2 regions of the Sagittula sp. genome follow, and region 1 is predicted to be linked to the other one. Evidence: riboswitches for the same ligand, from Rfam matches in the RefSeq annotation. Region 1 holds a riboswitch; the other holds the start of a gene.
What was found. A riboswitch is a leader RNA that binds a small molecule or an ion and turns the genes downstream of it on or off. The one in region 1 is predicted to bind cobalamin.

Region 1 (7,961 bases):
GGTGCATGCTCTTGCGCATCCGTTCGAAACCGTCGTGGACGATGAGGTCCTGCAACGGACGGCCGATCGCGCTGTCATGGTCGATGCCGAGGATGTCGTGAAGATTTTCGGAGGCGTGTTGGACGATCCAGTCCGTCGAGACGGCGAGCAAGGCGCCGTAGGACTGTACCCGACCCAGCTGGTGGATCGGTTCGCGGTCGCAATTGGTGAGGTCCACGCTGTCGCTGTCGGAACCCGAAGCCCTTGCGATTTTCATATAGGCGACCCTTTCAGTCCGGTTGGTTCAGGAGACATGCGCTGCGGCTGCGCGGTCGAAGATTTTGAATGCTTCCGTGGCGTCCGCGACAATGCGGTCGGCCTCGGGACTGCGCGCGGCCATAGAGTCAAGGCCAGCGCAATGGCGCTGCCAGACCGGTCCGACCGGAGGGGCAAGGAAATAGGATGGCATGGCGATGTCCGGATCCGCCTTGACCAGCCTGCGCCGGATCACCTCAGTTCCCAACCGCGATCCCAGCACAATGTAGTCGATTGCCACAGGATGCAGCGGCTGGCCAGCTTGACCTTGCGTAGGCCCGGGGCCGACATCGGCAAAAAGCCGCATCAGAAGATCTACGATGATTTCCCGGCTGAGGAGGGACTTGTTGTCGGCGGTGCGGCGGCACAGCGCGAGAAGGGCTTTCTGCTGGACGCGGAGGAAGTCGTTGAGGCGGGCATGCGGATCGTGGAAGACGTTGTCGAAACGGAGTTCCACACGGGCATGTTCCGGGCCGGTGTCGTTACGAATCCTGTGCCTGAGAGACAGCGTATCCTGCCCTCCGGACAGCGATACATCTGCGAATAACATCAACGTAAGGTCACCTTCCTAGAAGTCCAGAGTCGTAGAACGCGGAAACACTGCAATCGTTCCGCAGAATTATTAACATTCCGCATTTTTTTCTGGAGGGCTTCGAAGGTGGTAAACGCGCCTCTTCAGGCGGGTATGAGTTTGCCGTCGCACAACTCGACGGAGTCGGGCGCCAGCCTGTCGCGGAACCTCGGATCGTGGCTGACCAGCAGGATGGCCTGGGGCAGGGCGTCGAGGATTTCCAGGAGCCGTGCTTCGTTGCGTGTGTCGAGCGCGTTGGTCGGCTCGTCCAGCAGCAGCGCCTCAGGCTCCATCACCAGCACGGTCGCCAGGGTGACCAGCCGCTTCTCGCCGCCGGACAGCTTGTGAGTGATCCGGTTGCGCAGGTGGGTCAGGCCCAGGTCGCCCAGAACGCGGTCGACCATTGCCAGCGCCTCTTCCCGGCTGCGGCCGAGGTTCAGGGGCCCAAAGGCCACGTCCTCTGCCACGGTCGGGCAGAACAGCTGATCGTCGGGGTCCTGGAACACCAGTCCGACCCGGCGGCGCACCTCGTGGAAGTCCGCCTCGGTCACGCGCTGGGTGCCGAAAACGCGGATCGTGCCGCTGTCGGGCCGTTGCAGTCCAAGGATCAGCCGCAGCAGCGTCGACTTGCCCGCGCCGTTCGGGCCGGTCAGCGACAGGCGCTGGCCCGGTTCAAGCCTCAGGTTTGCGCCCTTCAGGACGGGGTCGTGGCCCGGGTAGCCGAAGTGCACGTCTTCGATGTCGATCAGGGCCATGTGACGTCCAGCCGAAGGAGCGTTGCGCAGATGACCACTAGAAGTAGGCCGAACATCGCGTCGCGGCGCGTGTAGACGAAGTCCTGGAGGAGCACGATGCGCCCCGAAAACCCCCGGCATTTCATCGCGGCGAGGATGCGCTCGGACCGCTCGATCGCGCGCACCAGCATCATTCCCACGAGGTAGCCGAAGGTGCGATAGGTGTGCCACGAGGTCGTGGGGCGGAAGGCCCGGACCTTCATCGCGGCGCGCAGGCGGAGGTATTCCTCGCGCAGGACCTCGATGTAGCGGATGGTGAACATCATCAGGTGCACGAGTTTTTCGGGACACCGCAGCCGGTAGAGCGCATGGCCCATCGTGACCGGCTCCATCGACCCGACCAGCGTCATGAGGGCGAGGATGACCGCGTTGGCCGTCAGCGCGATCTCGACCGCCTGCCTGAGACCCTGCCATGTCGCGTCGAACCCCCAGACGGAGAAGATCGCGTCGCCGGGCACGGTGAACGGAAAGAGCACCAGCATGAAGAAGATGAAGCCGTCCATCGCCGCCATGCGCTTCAGCGTCGGCAGGATGGGCAGGCGCGAGAGCAAGAGGAAGGCGGCGGAGACGACAAGTGCCGCCAGCAGTGCAGCCAGCGATGACAGCGCGACGACCACGACGCCGAAGACGCAGGCGCCCAGGATGCGGGTGCGCGGGTCGAGCTGGTTCACCGCGGTCAGGCCCGGTGCCCCGGTGTCGGCCAGCGTCTTCTGCGCCTGTGTCAGGACGTGACCCATGGATCAGACCGCCATCTTGCGGCGGGCCGCGATGTAGAATCCCAGGCCGAACAGGCCGAGGATGTAGCCCAGCCCGCCAAGGATGGTCTGCAGATCGTTCTTTTCCTTGTAAGCGGCAATTTCGCGGCGCAGGGGACGGATCTCGTCCCGGACGGCTTCGGCGATAACGTCACGCTCCTCTGCCGTCAGCCCGGCGACTGCGGCCGGGGTGGTTGCGTCGGAGGTCGCGGCGGGCGGCGGGGTCTCGATCACCGGCTTGCCGAGGATGGCGGCCACGTCTTCGGCGGGCAGGGTGGTCATTGCCACGTGCCCGGCGCCCAGATCGGCGCGAAAGCGATGCTCGACCGGCTGTTCCGGGGTGAAGACAAAGAAGCCATCGGCGTCGGTGACCGCGCGTCCCAGTTCGGTTCCGTCGGGGGCGGTGACGATCACCTCCTCGCCCACGGCCATCTCGCCGCTGGAGAAGCCGATCTCGCCCTCGATGGAGGACCCGGAGGGAAAGACGGCGGCGATGACCTTGTGGGCCTGGGCGGGCAGAGGCAGCGCCATGAGCGCGGCGGCAAGGGCGAGGCGTTTCATGTTGTGCCTCGCTGCAGCGCAAAGAACAGGTCCGGCTTGACTTTGCGGGCCAGCAGGACGGCAAATCCGGTCAGCAGCCCCTCGATGATCATCACCGGGATATGGGCGACGAACACCAGCTTGGCCGCCGGGATAAAAGCGTCGCCGGACAGCGCGAGGGAAAAGCCCACGAAAAGGGTTGTCGCGGCGATGCTGAAGCTGCCGCCGACCGCGCCCCAGATGGCCCCCGTCACCGGCGTCCCGCGCGAGATGAGCCGCCCGAAGAGGAGGCCCGCCAAGACGGCGGGCAATGCGATGTTCAGCGTGTTGACCCCGAGCACGGTGAGGCCCCCGAACCCGAAGAACACCGCCTGAAGCAGCAGCCCCACGAAGAGCGCCGGAAAGGCGGCCCAGCCGAGCACGAGTCCGGCAAGACCGTTCATGATGAGATGCACCGAGGACGGGCCAATGGGCACATGCACCAGCGAGGCCACGAAGAAACTGGCCGACAGGACACCGGCGGCGGGGATGCGTTCCATGGTCAGCGACCGCAGGCCGCAGGCGATGCCGCCCGCCGCCAGCACGGCCCCGCCGATCACGACCGGGTTGGAAAGGGCTCCGTCCACGATGTGCATGGCGTCACTCCAGTTCCCAGGCGCGGATCCAGATCACGGCGTCCTGGCTGAGTTCCTTGCCCTCGTGCTCGGTCACCGGGCCCACGCCGAGCGCGGCAAAGCCCCAGTGTCCGGCCCTCGGGATGCCGAAGGTGAAATACCCGCTGTCGTCGGAGAGGATCACGACCGCGCCGCCGGGCGGCGGGCTGACCACCGGATCGGTGGCGCGCGCTTGGTTCATGTCCGGCTCGGCCGCCATGAACTCCACCTCGATCTCGGCGCCGGCGACGGGCTGGCCTTCGGACATGACCCGTCCGGTGAAGGTGGAGCCGGCCAGCACGTTGTAGGGCTTGTTCAGCGGCAGGATCTCGGCCGGGAGACCGACCGGATTCATCCAGTCGGTGGGCAGTTCGCTGCGGTTGAGGAAGGCCTTGGTGTACTGCTGGATGTACTTGTCTTCGGATTCCTCGAAATAGGGCTGCGGGACGGTCACGAGCACGTAGTCGCCCGACCGCTTGACCGGGACGCTGCCCAGAAAGGCCGGGGCCTCGTTCTCGGACCCGGTGAAGACGGTCGGTTCGAGCGTGTCCAGAAAATCGGTGCGCTTGCCGTGATGCACCATGAAGAATTCCCGGGGCGTCTCCATCTCCATCACGTAGCCGTTGGAGAAGGGGTGCCAGAAGATCAGCTTGACCGGCACGTCGCCGGGGCGGTCGATGATGGTGTCCGATGTATATTCGAGAAGGAAATGCGCGTGTGTCATCGCCGGAAGCGCGATGCACGCCGCAAGGGCACTCAACCTGCGTTTCATGAAGTCGTCCCTGTCCACTGCGCCACACCCGGCGCGCGTCGTTTCTGGACGCAGGGAACGCTCGACCCCATCCGCGCGGCGGAATGACCCGCCGCCGCACGAGGCCAGACGCGCACCCCGGCGTCCGGTGGAAAAGCGCCTCTTCCATGGGCGCCAGTCCGGCAGGTCTCCTGGCTCGCGGGTCATCGCATCTGGACTGGCCTTCCCGGATTTCTCCAGTGGCATATCAGCCCTGCTTGCCGCTTACAGTTGCGGGGGCAGCTGCAGGGTAGGCACTGGCGTGCCGCACTGCATTCCCTCTTTCCTCCGGGGCGTGAAAACCCCGGAACCGGACGTGCGATTTCCTTGCCAGAAAAGCGCGCGCCCGGTCAATTGCTATTTTTGAGGGGCCAGGAACCGGCCTGACACAGGCGCGGTCCCCCGTGAAACGCGATGGGCGGGTGGGCGTCAGGCGTCTTCCGGCGCCACGGCTGCAAAGCTCAGCGCATGACCGCCCAGGTCGCGGAAGGCGCGCTGGCGGCAGGTCAGGACGATGATCTGGAGGTCGCCCGCCTGGCGATGCAGCGCGTCGAACATCCGTTCGATCCGGTCGTCGTCGGTGAAGACCAGCGCGTCGTCGAGGATCACCGGCGCGGTGCGCCCGGCGTGGGACAACATGCGCGCAAAGGCCAGCCGGACCAGAAGGGCCACCTGTTCCTGCGTGCCGCCGGAGAGTATGTCGACCGGCTCGCTCTGGCCATCGCGGAGCAGCGCGTCCGGCAGCAGGGATTCCTCGCCCCAGGTCAGTTCCGCGTCCGGCCAGAGCAGGTGCAGGAGCGGTTTCAGTTCCCGGGCGATGGGGGCGAAATAGCGGTCGCGGGCCTCGTTCCGGGCTGTTTCCAGCGCCTGTTCGAGCCGCCGCAGCACCGCCACCTCGTGTTCGATCCGGGCAAGGGCTTCGCGGGCCGACGTCAGCTTTTCGGTCGTCTCGGCCAGCCTCTCCTCGACCGCGTCCCCGGAGGACCGGCCGATGCGCTCTTCGAGCCGGGCGAGGAGCAGCTTCAGTCGGGCGGTTTCATCGCGCGCACGGGTTTCCACGGATTCCGCGCGTGTGAGTGCGGCGCGCGCATTGGCGGGATCGGGCGCATCCTTGGCCTTGGCGGCATGTGCGGCCTGCTCTTGGGCCAGTGCCGCCTCCAGCGCCTCCAGTTCGGAGGCCAGTTCGTCTTCCGTGGCGCCACCGGTCCGCGCAAAGGCGTCTTCGGCGCGCGTCAGGCGGTCTTGCAACGAGGTCAGGGCCGTGTCGGCGCGCAGCACCTCCGCCCGGGCGTCCGCCAGCCGTTCCGTTGCGGTGTCGAGCGCGCTGCGGGCGATGTCCCTTGCCTCTCTCGAGGCGGCGAGGTCTGCCTCCGCCTGCGCCAGATCGGGCAGATCTTCGCCCTCCACAGGGATGGGGATCCGGGAGAGCGCGGCGCGGAGCTGTTCGATACCCTCCGGCGCGAGGCTCTGCAGCACGGCTTTTGCCTCGGCGTGCTGCCGTTCCGCTTCGTTCCGGGCGGCGGCGGCATCGCGCGCGTCCTCCAGCGTCTCGGCACCGGCGGCTGCGAGTGCTGTGCGCAGCGCCTTGGCCGCGGCGTCCACGGTCCCCGTGTCGTGCCCGGTGTCGCCCGGTCGGATCTCCAAGTGACCGACACCGGCGATGTCGAGGCGGGTGGTCCGGGCGAGGGGGACCGTCTGTCCGCCGGGCAGAGCGGCGTCGCCGAAACGGATCGCTCCTTCGGAGCCTGCCGTGTAATGGGCGATGACTTGCGTGGCGGTGGCGTCGCGGGCGGCGATGGCGGCGGCATGGGCGTTGGCCAGCGTCTCGATCCGGCGCAGCGCCGTGGCGTCGGGTCCGTTGCGGGCGGCGCCTGCCGCCGTCTCCATCCGGCGGCGCATCTCCTCCGCCTGCGCGATGCGGTTTTCCAGTTCGTTGCGGCGATCGGCGCCGCCGCGCGCGGCCTCTGCCCGTTGCGCGGCGTTGCGGGTGGCCTCTGCCTTAGACAGGGCAGCCTCTCCGGCGTCGAACGTCTTTTGCGCGGCATCGCGTTTGGCCTGCGCCTTGTCCCGCGCGGCGGCCGCGGCCAGTTTTTCGGCGCCGGTGGCCTCGACATGGCGCGCGGCTTCGGCCCGTTCGGTCTGCGCGGCGCGGAGGGAGGCGAGTTTGCCCCGGGCCGCCTCCGCCGTCAGGCGCGCCATGTCGACCCTGCGGGCGGCGGCATCCAGTTCCTCGGCGTGGCGCATGGCGGCGGCATGGGCGGCGCGTGCGGTCTCCAGCTTTTCGCTGCGCTCGGCCACGGCGTCGGGGGCGTCCCATTCGGCAAGGTCGCGCCGGGCGCGCTTGCGCTCGGCCAGCGCGTCGTGAAGGTCGCGCGCGGTCGCCGAAAGGGCTGCCTCCTGCTCGGTCAGAGCCTCCACCGTGTCGATGGCGGCCTTCCAAGCGCCGCCGGTCTTCGGCTTGCCGGTGCCGGTGGCAAGAGCGGAGAGTTCGTCACGACAGCGCGCCAGCGCCCGGTCCATCCGCCGCCCGCCGGTCATCGCCTCGACCTCGTCCCCGACGGAGGTCATCAGGTCGCGGCGGGCTTCGAGCGCGGCCTGCCGTTCCTTCGTTGTGCCAGCTGTCAGATCGGTGACGCCCTGCCGCACCCAGATCAAACCGGACGGCCCGCCTGCGTCGCCGCCCAGCAGGTCGGCGATCCATGCCTCCGCCGCGTCGGCCTGCGCGATCAGCCGGCTGCCCTGATGGACCGTCGCCGAGGGCCTCTGCAACCAGCGCTTGGAAAGGGTGAAGCGGCCGTCGGCGGTCTCCAACTCGACCGTGACCTCCGGGGCGCCACCCGCGTGCGGCCTGAGCGACGAAACCTCCTTGTCGCGCGACCCGTGCGGCTTGAAGAACAGCGCCTGGATGGCATCGAAGAGGGTGGATTTGCCGTGTTCGTTGGGCTCGCAGAGCACGTTCAGCCCGTCGCCCAGCCCGTCGACCCGCGCCGGTTCCGTGAAGCGGCGGACGTTGTTGAGGGTGATGCTGCGCAGTTTCATTCAGCCTCCTCCCGCACATAGGCGTAAAGCCGGGCGAGGGCGTCGGCCGCCACGTCGCGATCCGCCTGCGACAGCGTCTCGGCGTTGGCGTCCGCCATCAGGCCGTCCGCCGCCAGCCGCAGCGCGCCCGCCCGGTCGATCGCATCGAGGTCGGCGGCCTCGAACAGGGCGCCGAGTTCGTCGGTCCGCAGCTCGAAATGGGCAAAGTCCGGGGCGGCGTCGTCAGCCGCGTTTCCCAGCGCCACCTGCTGCGGCAGGTTGGCCCAGCCGGAGGCCGCGACGCGCAAGAGTATGTCGCGCCGCCCGGTCGCGGGCAGCGCATCGGCCAGCGCCGCCGCGGCGTCCTGCCGTGCGGTGAGGGGCAGGGCGACCTCCCGCCAGAGGAACGATCCCGTGGGGACCTCTTCGATGGTGGGCACGGCGGCCGGACCGTCGAGGCTGACACACAGGCAGACACCGCGCTGACCATGCTTGAAACGGTCCTGTTCCGGGGTGCCGCTGTAGTGCACCCGGTCAGAGACCGTA
Region 2 (7,961 bases), on a different contig from region 1:
CCGGATGTGGCCGATCACCGTGTTTGCCATGACGTAGAGATCGTCGATGACCTTCGGTTTGATCATGATCTGCGCCATGAAGGCGAAGAGCGGGATGGTCATCAGCACAGGTTTGGACAGGTGCGCCATGACGGTGTCGGAGATCGGGCCGATATGGCCCTCGAAGATCAGCAGGATCGCCGTGGCCGTCAGCCCCAGCGCGGCAAAGATCGGCATTCCGGTCAGGAGCAGCAGGATCAGCCCGCCGAAGACTAAAAGGATGGTCATTGGCTCCGCCCAGCGAGGGTGTCGAGGATGCGCGTGAGCGCGACGAGGACCAGCATCGCCGCCGCAAGCATCAGCGGCGCCTGGGGGATCCAGCCCGGGATTTCGAGGTGTCCGGTGGTGTAGCTGCCGACCATGCGGGAGAATTCCACCGCTTCCCACGTGGACAGGAACAGGACGACGGCCAGCACCAGAAAGGCGAGGCCGGCAAACACCCGTTGTACCGCGCGGGACGGGCCGCGCAGGCGGTCGGTCAGCAGGTCGATGGCGATGTGATCGCCCCGCCGGTAGGCTTCCGCCACCCCGCAGGAAATCATCGCCACCAACATCCAGCCGGTCACCTCGTCGGACCAAAGAAGCGGGCTGTGCAGGACGTAGCGCATGAAGACCGCGACGACGGTCAGCCCAAAGGTGCCGAGGATCAGGAGGATCGACAGCGCAGCGCAAGCGCGCGACAGAGCCGCTGCCACGCGGAAGGGGAAGGAGCGAGAGGCGTCATGCGCCCCTCCCCGCTCAACAGGAGACATCAGCTGCCGCTCGACAGCTGGCCGATCAGCTGGAGGAGCTGTTGGCTGTCCGGGTCGTCACGGTTGAACTTCGCGTCGAAGGCGGGACGCATGACCGCTTCCATCGCCTTGTTTTCCGCCTCGGTGGCAACGTGCACCTGAACGCCCTTCGCTTCGAGATCACCCGGCGCAGCGGCAATGCCTTCTTGCCCCGGTACTCGGAGGTGAAGAGCCCGCCGGGCCTGTTCACATGCGGATCGTCATACATCTCGGCAGGACGGGAAACCGGGGCGAACAGCAGGTCGTTGGCCTCCATCACCTGCACCATCTCGTCGAAGGGCCGTGCAACGATCACCGCCGCAATCTGCGGCAGGGTCCAGTCACGCGCTCTGATCTGGTCGGGGCGGGTCTTCAGACGGTCATCCGCGAGCAAGTGCTCCAGCCCGAGCCCGATGCACAGTTTCTCCCACTGCCCGTCCGTCGCCGCGCCCACGAATATCTGCCGCCCGTCCGCCGTTTCGAACAGGTCGTAGATCGGCCAGGAGAACACCCGCTCGGGCATCGGCGGGCTTTCCTCGCCTTCGATGTCGAACTGCACCATGTGCTGGGCCACCAGCAGAAGGCAGTTCTCGAACAGGCCCGAACGGACCGCAGCCCCCTGCCCGGTCTTGCCGCGCTGGATCAGCGCGCCGAGCACGCCGTAGGCGGCAAACAGCCCGCCCATGATGTCATTGGCAGAAGACCCGATGCGCAACGGACGCCGCTTTGGCCCGGTCAGGTACGCCATACCGGTCATCATCTGCACCACCTCGTCCATGGCTGCGCGGTGTTCGTAGCGACCCTTCAGAAAGCCCTTGCAGGAGGCGACGACAAGCGCGGGATGGCTTTGCCGCAGCTGGTCCGGCGCGAGCCCCATCTTCGCCAGGGTCTCGTCTCGGAAATTCTCGACAAAGACGTCCGCGGTCTCCTGCAGCGCGCGCAGCGTTGCGAGGTCATCTGCATCCTTGACGTCCAGCACAACGGATCTCTTGCCGCGACCACGCCAGTCCCGGGCATCGACATTAGGCGCAGACAGACCGGATCGTCATGGGCAGGTTGGCGGACATGGCGTTCAAGGCCTGCCAGTTCTCGTCGCAGCGCTGCCCGCGCGCGAAGCATGGGTTCGGTTGCCGCTACCAGCATCGGATTACCTGCCGCCAGTTCGCGTATACGATGTTCGAATAGGCCACGGGATATAGTGCCAACCTTGAAGCCAAAGTTCCGCAGTAGCCCGCGCAGGGACATTTCAAGCGTGATGAACCCTTGCTGCACCGCCTTGCGAGCGGTGAGCACAGCGCGAACCTCTTGTGCGGAGACTGATTTGCAGTGAACCGGTCGGAACCAGCCGAGGTGCGGCAGGCGTGCGATCCCTTCGGCATCCCGGCGGTCCGTCTTGATCGGCATGGCCTTCAAGGCGCCTTTCACCTGCCGGGTTTCCATCAGCACGACAGGGAGTTCAGCCGCGGACAACCCGCGATGCAGCCATTGCGACAGGGGGCCAGCTCCGAGCCCGATAGCCGCAGCTTCCCCGTCCTGATCGCCGATCCAGAGCAACAGCGCCTCGGGCTCGCTGGACACCTCCGCCTCCCTCACGATCTTCCCATGCTCGCTGATCACGCAAATTGCGGTCTTCTCAAGCGACACATCCAGCCCAATTCACAGCTTCATCCCGCAGTCCTCCATGTGGATCCGATACGGGAATGGCGCCAGCTTGCCCTCGATCTTGCAACGATAATGGGCGGGTCGCGAGACAGGCCCCGTTACGGCATCTCATAGCCACTAGATGGCAGCAGCGGCGAAAGCGATGGCGGCAATGGCGGATCGCGTGAACTGCCGGAATGGGCCTGCAGCGACGGCGCGCCAGAGGTGACCTTTGGCCTGCCCTTGCCGCACCGCCGCAGATCCGCTCCGAGCCTAATTTCGCCTTTCAGACGCACTCGCCATCCTCGGCTTCGGCGATTGCGTTCGTGCCGCCCCGCACTTGCCGTGCATCGGGAACTATGCCAGAGATTGCGGCGTCGGTTTCCTTCGGGAATTGAAAGGGAATCCGTTCCGGCTTCGGCCGGCAAACGGAACTGCCCCCGCAACTGTAGGCGGTGAGTGCCTCTCGATGCGCCACTGGGTTCGTCCCGGGAAGGCGAGAGGCGCTGTGACCCGTCAGTCAGGAGACCTGCCGACATGAACGAAACCACGACCGGACGGGGTGTGCCGAGGCGGGAAACATGACGTGGCCGCCGGGTCGCATTCCGTTTCGCGTCTTTCCCCTGATGGTCCTCTCTGACGGGACGGATCGGATGAGACAGACCTTGATGACGGCCGCGCTGTTGGCCAGCGCCGCGACGGCGCTGAACGCGCAGCAAACGAACTACCCCCTGACACTGACAAACTGCGGGCTCGATGTGTCGTTCGACGCCGCACCGGACACCGTGGTGACGATAGGGCAGTCCGCGACAGAGATCCTCTATTCGCTCGGCCTCGCGCCGAAGGTCTCGGGCACCTCGGTCTGGTTCAACCCTGTCTTGCCGGAGTTCGCGGAGGTCAACGAGGCGATCGAGCGGCTGGCCGACAACGACCCCAGCTTCGAGAGCGTGGTCGCGAAGAAGCCCGGGCTGGTCGCCGTGCAATACGAATGGCATGTGGGCGAGAGCGGCAACGTCGGCACACGGGAGATGTTCCACGACATCGGAATCCCGACCTACATCCTGCCCGCCGATTGCGACACCAAGGACAATTCCACCGGAGGCGATGGCACACGCGTCGGCGCCTTTGAGACGGCCTCGATCTACAAGGGCATTCGGGAGCTGGCGGAGATATTCGACGTGCGCACCGCGGGCGCAACCCTTGTCTCGGACCTTCAGGCGACCGAAGAACGCGCCATTGCCCGTGCGGAAGGCCTAGACCTGCCCGAGAACCTGTCGGCCGTGTTCTGGTTCTCCTCCGCCGACGTCGAAATGGATCCCTATGTCGCCGGACGCCTCGGGGCGCCGGGTTACATGATGTCCAAGCTGGGGATCGAGAATGTCATCGCCTCCGACGAGGAATGGCCGACAGTGGGATGGGAGAGCATCGCCCGGGCCGACCCGGACGTGATCGTCATCGCCTACATGGACCGCCGTCGCTTTCCCGCCGACGACATCGAGAAGAAGCTGGAGTTCCTGCGCACCGATCCTGTCGCAAGCCAGATGACGGCCGTACGCGAGGACCGGATCGTGCAGATGGATGCGCACGCCATGAGCGCGACGATGCGGTCGATCTACGGGCTGGAAACGCTCTCCGAAGCCCTTTCGAAGATGTCCTTCGAATGACCATGGCGGCCACACCCGCGCGCATCACGGTACGGCACGGGCTCTGGCTCGCGCCTCTTCTGCTTGGGGCCACCATCCTTGCAGGTACGGCAATCGGCGAGACCAGTCTGCCCTTTGCCGTGGTGTGCCGGACGCTGGCCAACCATCTGTGGGGCGCGGGCTATCCGGTCGACGGGATCGAGGCGGGCATCATCTGGAGTTACCGCCTCCCGCGGGCGATCGTGGCCGCCTGCTGCGGGGCTGGCCTCGCCCTGACCGGGGTCGTTCTTCAGGCGCTGCTGCGCAATCCGCTAGCCGATCCCTACCTCATGGGCTTGTCTGCAGGTGCCTCGACGGGGGCGGTCCTCGTGTCGGTCGCGGGCATCGGAGGCGGGGCAATCTCGATGTCGCTCGGTGCGTTGTCCGGAGCGCTTGTTGCCTTCGGATGCGTCGTGGCTTTGGCCCACGCAGTGAACGGAAGCGCGGGTGGCGGGCGCGGGACCCAGGCGGCGGCCGCAATCATCCTCGCCGGGATCGCCGGCTCGCAGATGTTCAACGCTCTGACCGCCTTCACCATCGCCCGTTCCGCCAATGCCGAGCAGGCGCGCGGCATCATGTTCTGGCTCATGGGCAATCTGTCGGGCATCCGCTGGGATGACGTCGGGGCCTGCACGGCCGTCTCCCTCGGGGGTGTCGCGCTATGTCTTTGGCACCGGCGTGGGCTTGATGCTTTTACGTTCGGTGCGGACGGAGCCGCATCCATCGGGATCAACGTGCCGGCCTTGCGCGGCAGTCTCATCACCGTCACCGCCATCATGGTTGGGGTGCTCGTTTCCAAAGTGGGCGCGATCGGCTTCGTTGGCCTTGTCGTGCCGCATGCCATGCGCTTTCTCGTCGGCACACGCCACGACCGGCTGGTCCCCGCCTCGGCGCTGGCGGGTGCGGTGTTCCTTGTCGCGGCAGACGTCATCAGCCGCATCATCGTCCCGGGGCAGGTCCTGCCCATCGGTGTGGTGACCGCGCTGGTCGGCGCTCCGGCCTTTGCGCTGATCCTCATCCGGGGAGCGCGGCGATGAGGATCGAGGTGCAGCGCATGTCGACCCGCGTGCACCGCACGCCCCTGCTTGAGGACATCTCGGTTTGCGTAGAGCCCGGGGAACTTGTCGGTTTCATCGGCCCTAACGGCTCTGGAAAATCCACGCTCATGCGTTGCCTCGCGGGACTTCGGCGTCCCACAACGGGCCGCGTCCTGGCGGAAAACGAGGAGATAGGGCGGATGCCTGCCCGCTTGCGCGCCCGGCGCATCGCCTTCGTCGAACAGCAGGCCGAGACGACGGACCGCCTGACCGTCCGGGAAGCGGTGAACCTGGGGCGCACGCCCTATCTTTCGCCGCTGCGAGGCTGGGGGAGCGAAGATGAGGCTGCCGTCGATGATGCCTTGAGAGCCGTGGAAATGGCCGCCTTTGCCGAACGTCTCTGGCACACCCTCTCGGGCGGCGAACGTCAGCGCGTCCATATCGCCCGCGCACTGGCGCAGACGCCGGACCTGCTGCTGCTGGACGAGCCCACGAACCATCTCGACATACGCCATCAACTCTCACTCATGGCTCTTGTCCAGGCCCTGCCAATCACCCGGGTCATAGCGCTCCACGACCTCAACCAGGCCGCGGCCTGTGACCGGATCGGGGTGCTCAGCCGGGGCCGACTGGTGGCAATGGGCCGTCCACACGAGGTGCTCAACGAGGCTCTGCTGGCCGATGTATTCGGCGTCGCGGCGGTGCGCCACGCGGCACCCGACGGATCGCCGCGCCTCCATTTCTCCCATGCCCTATAGCGGATAGGGCATCTTCATCGCCTCTGTCACCGGCCAGTCCCAGTCCGAGCGCGCTGCACATCCCGCCACCTGCCGGCGCAGCGCGGCCAAAACGCGGCCTCCATCGCCGAAGTGCTGCCCAACGGAGCCAAGCACTTCCTCGGTCAGATCAATGCGGAGATCGCTGTGACCTTCCACCTGCCCTTGCAGCACCGCCGCGAGTCCGCTGCAAGCCCACTTCTTACCGACGATGCATGTCGCTCAAATGATCGCTATTCAATCTCTGCGGCGAGCCGTTTGGCGAGGATGCCGAGCAGGATCACGGCAACGACAAGAAACGCGGCGCCGACGATCCAGGCCGCAGGTGTGGAGTAGGCCTCGGCGACCGCTCCCACCAAGACCAGACCCAGAGCTGCTCCGAGTTGCTGTATCAGCGACCTCAGAGACAGCATCGTGGATCGCTGGCGGTCTTCTACGCATCGATGAAGAATACTGCTGGCGGGCGTCTCGGATACGCCAAGGAGAACCGAATACAGGATGAAAACCGTCGCAAAGCCCGCGATGCCGTCCTGAAGGGCAAACGCGACCTGAACGCCCGCCATGCAGGCGAAAGCCGCGGCAAGGGTGATCGCGTGCCGTCGTCTGAAAATCCGACTGATGTACGGAGACAGAGACGCGCCGAATGCGATTGAAAAGAAATAGGTGGCGGTCAGGACACCGATGACCGTGTTCGCATAACCTTCCTCCAGCATCGGTTTTGCATGGGTCGGCCAGATCACTTCGACCGGGTTGGTCGCCATCAGGAAAAACGCCAGAGCCGCCAACAGCACCGACAACGCCGGATGTCTGAGGGCAAGACGACCTGCGTCCCCGATCACCTGCGGTACAGTTGCAAACCCCTGTTTCAGGGCTTGAGGGTTCAACGGGCGCGGATCCTCCATGATGACAAGCAAGGTGTAGGTGAACACCCCAAGCATCACGGCAAAGCTCGCGGCGTAAGAGACGTCGTAAACGCTGAAACCCAGACTCTCTGCCACCGGCCCAAAGAGATCGGGCAGCACGCCCCCCAAGACAGCTCCCACCGCCAGGCCCATGGCATTCGCCCACTGCGCTTTTGCGAGAGCGGGCTGAACGTCCACGTTCGGCGCAGCGGCTCGGAAGGTCTCAACGAACCATGCGTCGAGCGTGCCCGACCGCAGGGCTCGCCCGAAACCGATGAAGGCAAATGAGAGCGCGAGAACGTAGAAATCGCGCGTCGAGAGAAAGAGTGCCAGAGAGACCAGGCTGGCGACGACTGCGGCCAGGAAGACCGGCTTGCGTCCAACGTTGTCGGCCAGTCCGCCGAACGGAAGTTCCATCGCCATGGTCGTCAGTGAGTAGACGCCAAACAGGAGCGAGATCTGGAAGAGGTCCATGCCCCGATCGGACAACGCCAGTGCAACGACGGCAACCGTCAGACCCATCGCAAAACGATCAAGAAACTGGTGGACCTGAAACACCCGGATGTGCCGTCTCGCCGGACCGGTCAGCGCAGCAAAGGAGAAGTCTGTTTCTGTTGCCATGGCCGCACCTTCGGCTTCGAAGGCGACTAGCGCAATACTGCGCCAGAGCTCGGGTCCATCTTGCGTGCATCAAGCGGCGCTTCGAACACGCACGGAGAAAACCCTGTCTGTCAGTACTGCGGACTTTCGCAAGCTGACCAATGCTGCTCGCAGTCGCCGACGGCCAGCAATACGCTCCGCACGGCCGAGTGTTCAGGTCCCCATGTCCCCCGCCGCAGCATTTGGTGACCCTAAGCGGAGTGTGATGGCAAGGACGCGGTTTTGATCAAGCTTTTCACGCCGTGGTGGCGCGGATCTTCTCAAGGTGACGTTGGGTCCCAAGAGCATTCGGGATAGTGCACTTTACGGCAGGTCTCAGGACAAGCGCGCCTTGTGAATGGCGATCTCGACAGTGTCCAACAGGGGGGCCGCTTCCGGGGCGAGCGCCACCGCCTGAGAGATTATGGCGAAATCGTCCTGGAGCATCCGGGTTTCCGGGAAAGGTCTGTCGGCA

Region 2: another riboswitch for cobalamin. It lies ahead of ACU0DV_RS19430 (ABC transporter substrate-binding protein); the one in region 1 lies ahead of ACU0DV_RS10430 (DUF4198 domain-containing protein).

Annotation. Positions count from the first base shown of each region.
Region 1 is NZ_JBRBWD010000029.1:119,824-127,784, reverse strand. Features, by position in the region: gene ACU0DV_RS10460 (HWE histidine kinase domain-containing protein) at 1-256, opposite strand, end outside; gene ACU0DV_RS10455 (hypothetical protein) at 284-844, opposite strand; partial or broken gene ACU0DV_RS10450 (energy-coupling factor ABC transporter ATP-binding protein) at 970-1,551, opposite strand; gene cbiQ (cobalt ECF transporter T component CbiQ) at 1,611-2,396, opposite strand; gene ACU0DV_RS10440 (cobalt ABC transporter permease) at 2,400-2,975, opposite strand; gene cbiM (cobalt transporter CbiM) at 2,972-3,589, opposite strand; gene ACU0DV_RS10430 (DUF4198 domain-containing protein) at 3,594-4,379, opposite strand; cobalamin riboswitch at 4,523-4,727, opposite strand; gene ACU0DV_RS10425 (AAA family ATPase) at 4,827-7,436, opposite strand; gene ACU0DV_RS10420 (metallophosphoesterase family protein) at 7,433-7,961, opposite strand, start outside.
Region 2 is NZ_JBRBWD010000044.1:83,474-91,434, forward strand. Features, by position in the region: partial or broken gene ACU0DV_RS19410 (TRAP transporter large permease subunit) at 1-267, opposite strand, end outside; gene ACU0DV_RS19415 (TRAP transporter small permease) at 264-791, opposite strand; gene ACU0DV_RS19420 (CaiB/BaiF CoA transferase family protein) at 817-1,788, opposite strand; partial or broken gene ACU0DV_RS19425 (IS110 family transposase) at 1,800-2,465, opposite strand; cobalamin riboswitch at 2,812-3,001, shown strand; gene ACU0DV_RS19430 (ABC transporter substrate-binding protein) at 3,104-4,114, shown strand; gene ACU0DV_RS19435 (FecCD family ABC transporter permease) at 4,111-5,169, shown strand; gene ACU0DV_RS19440 (ABC transporter ATP-binding protein) at 5,166-5,927, shown strand; gene ACU0DV_RS19445 (MFS transporter) at 6,179-7,468, opposite strand; gene ACU0DV_RS19450 (transporter substrate-binding domain-containing protein) at 7,823-7,961, opposite strand, start outside.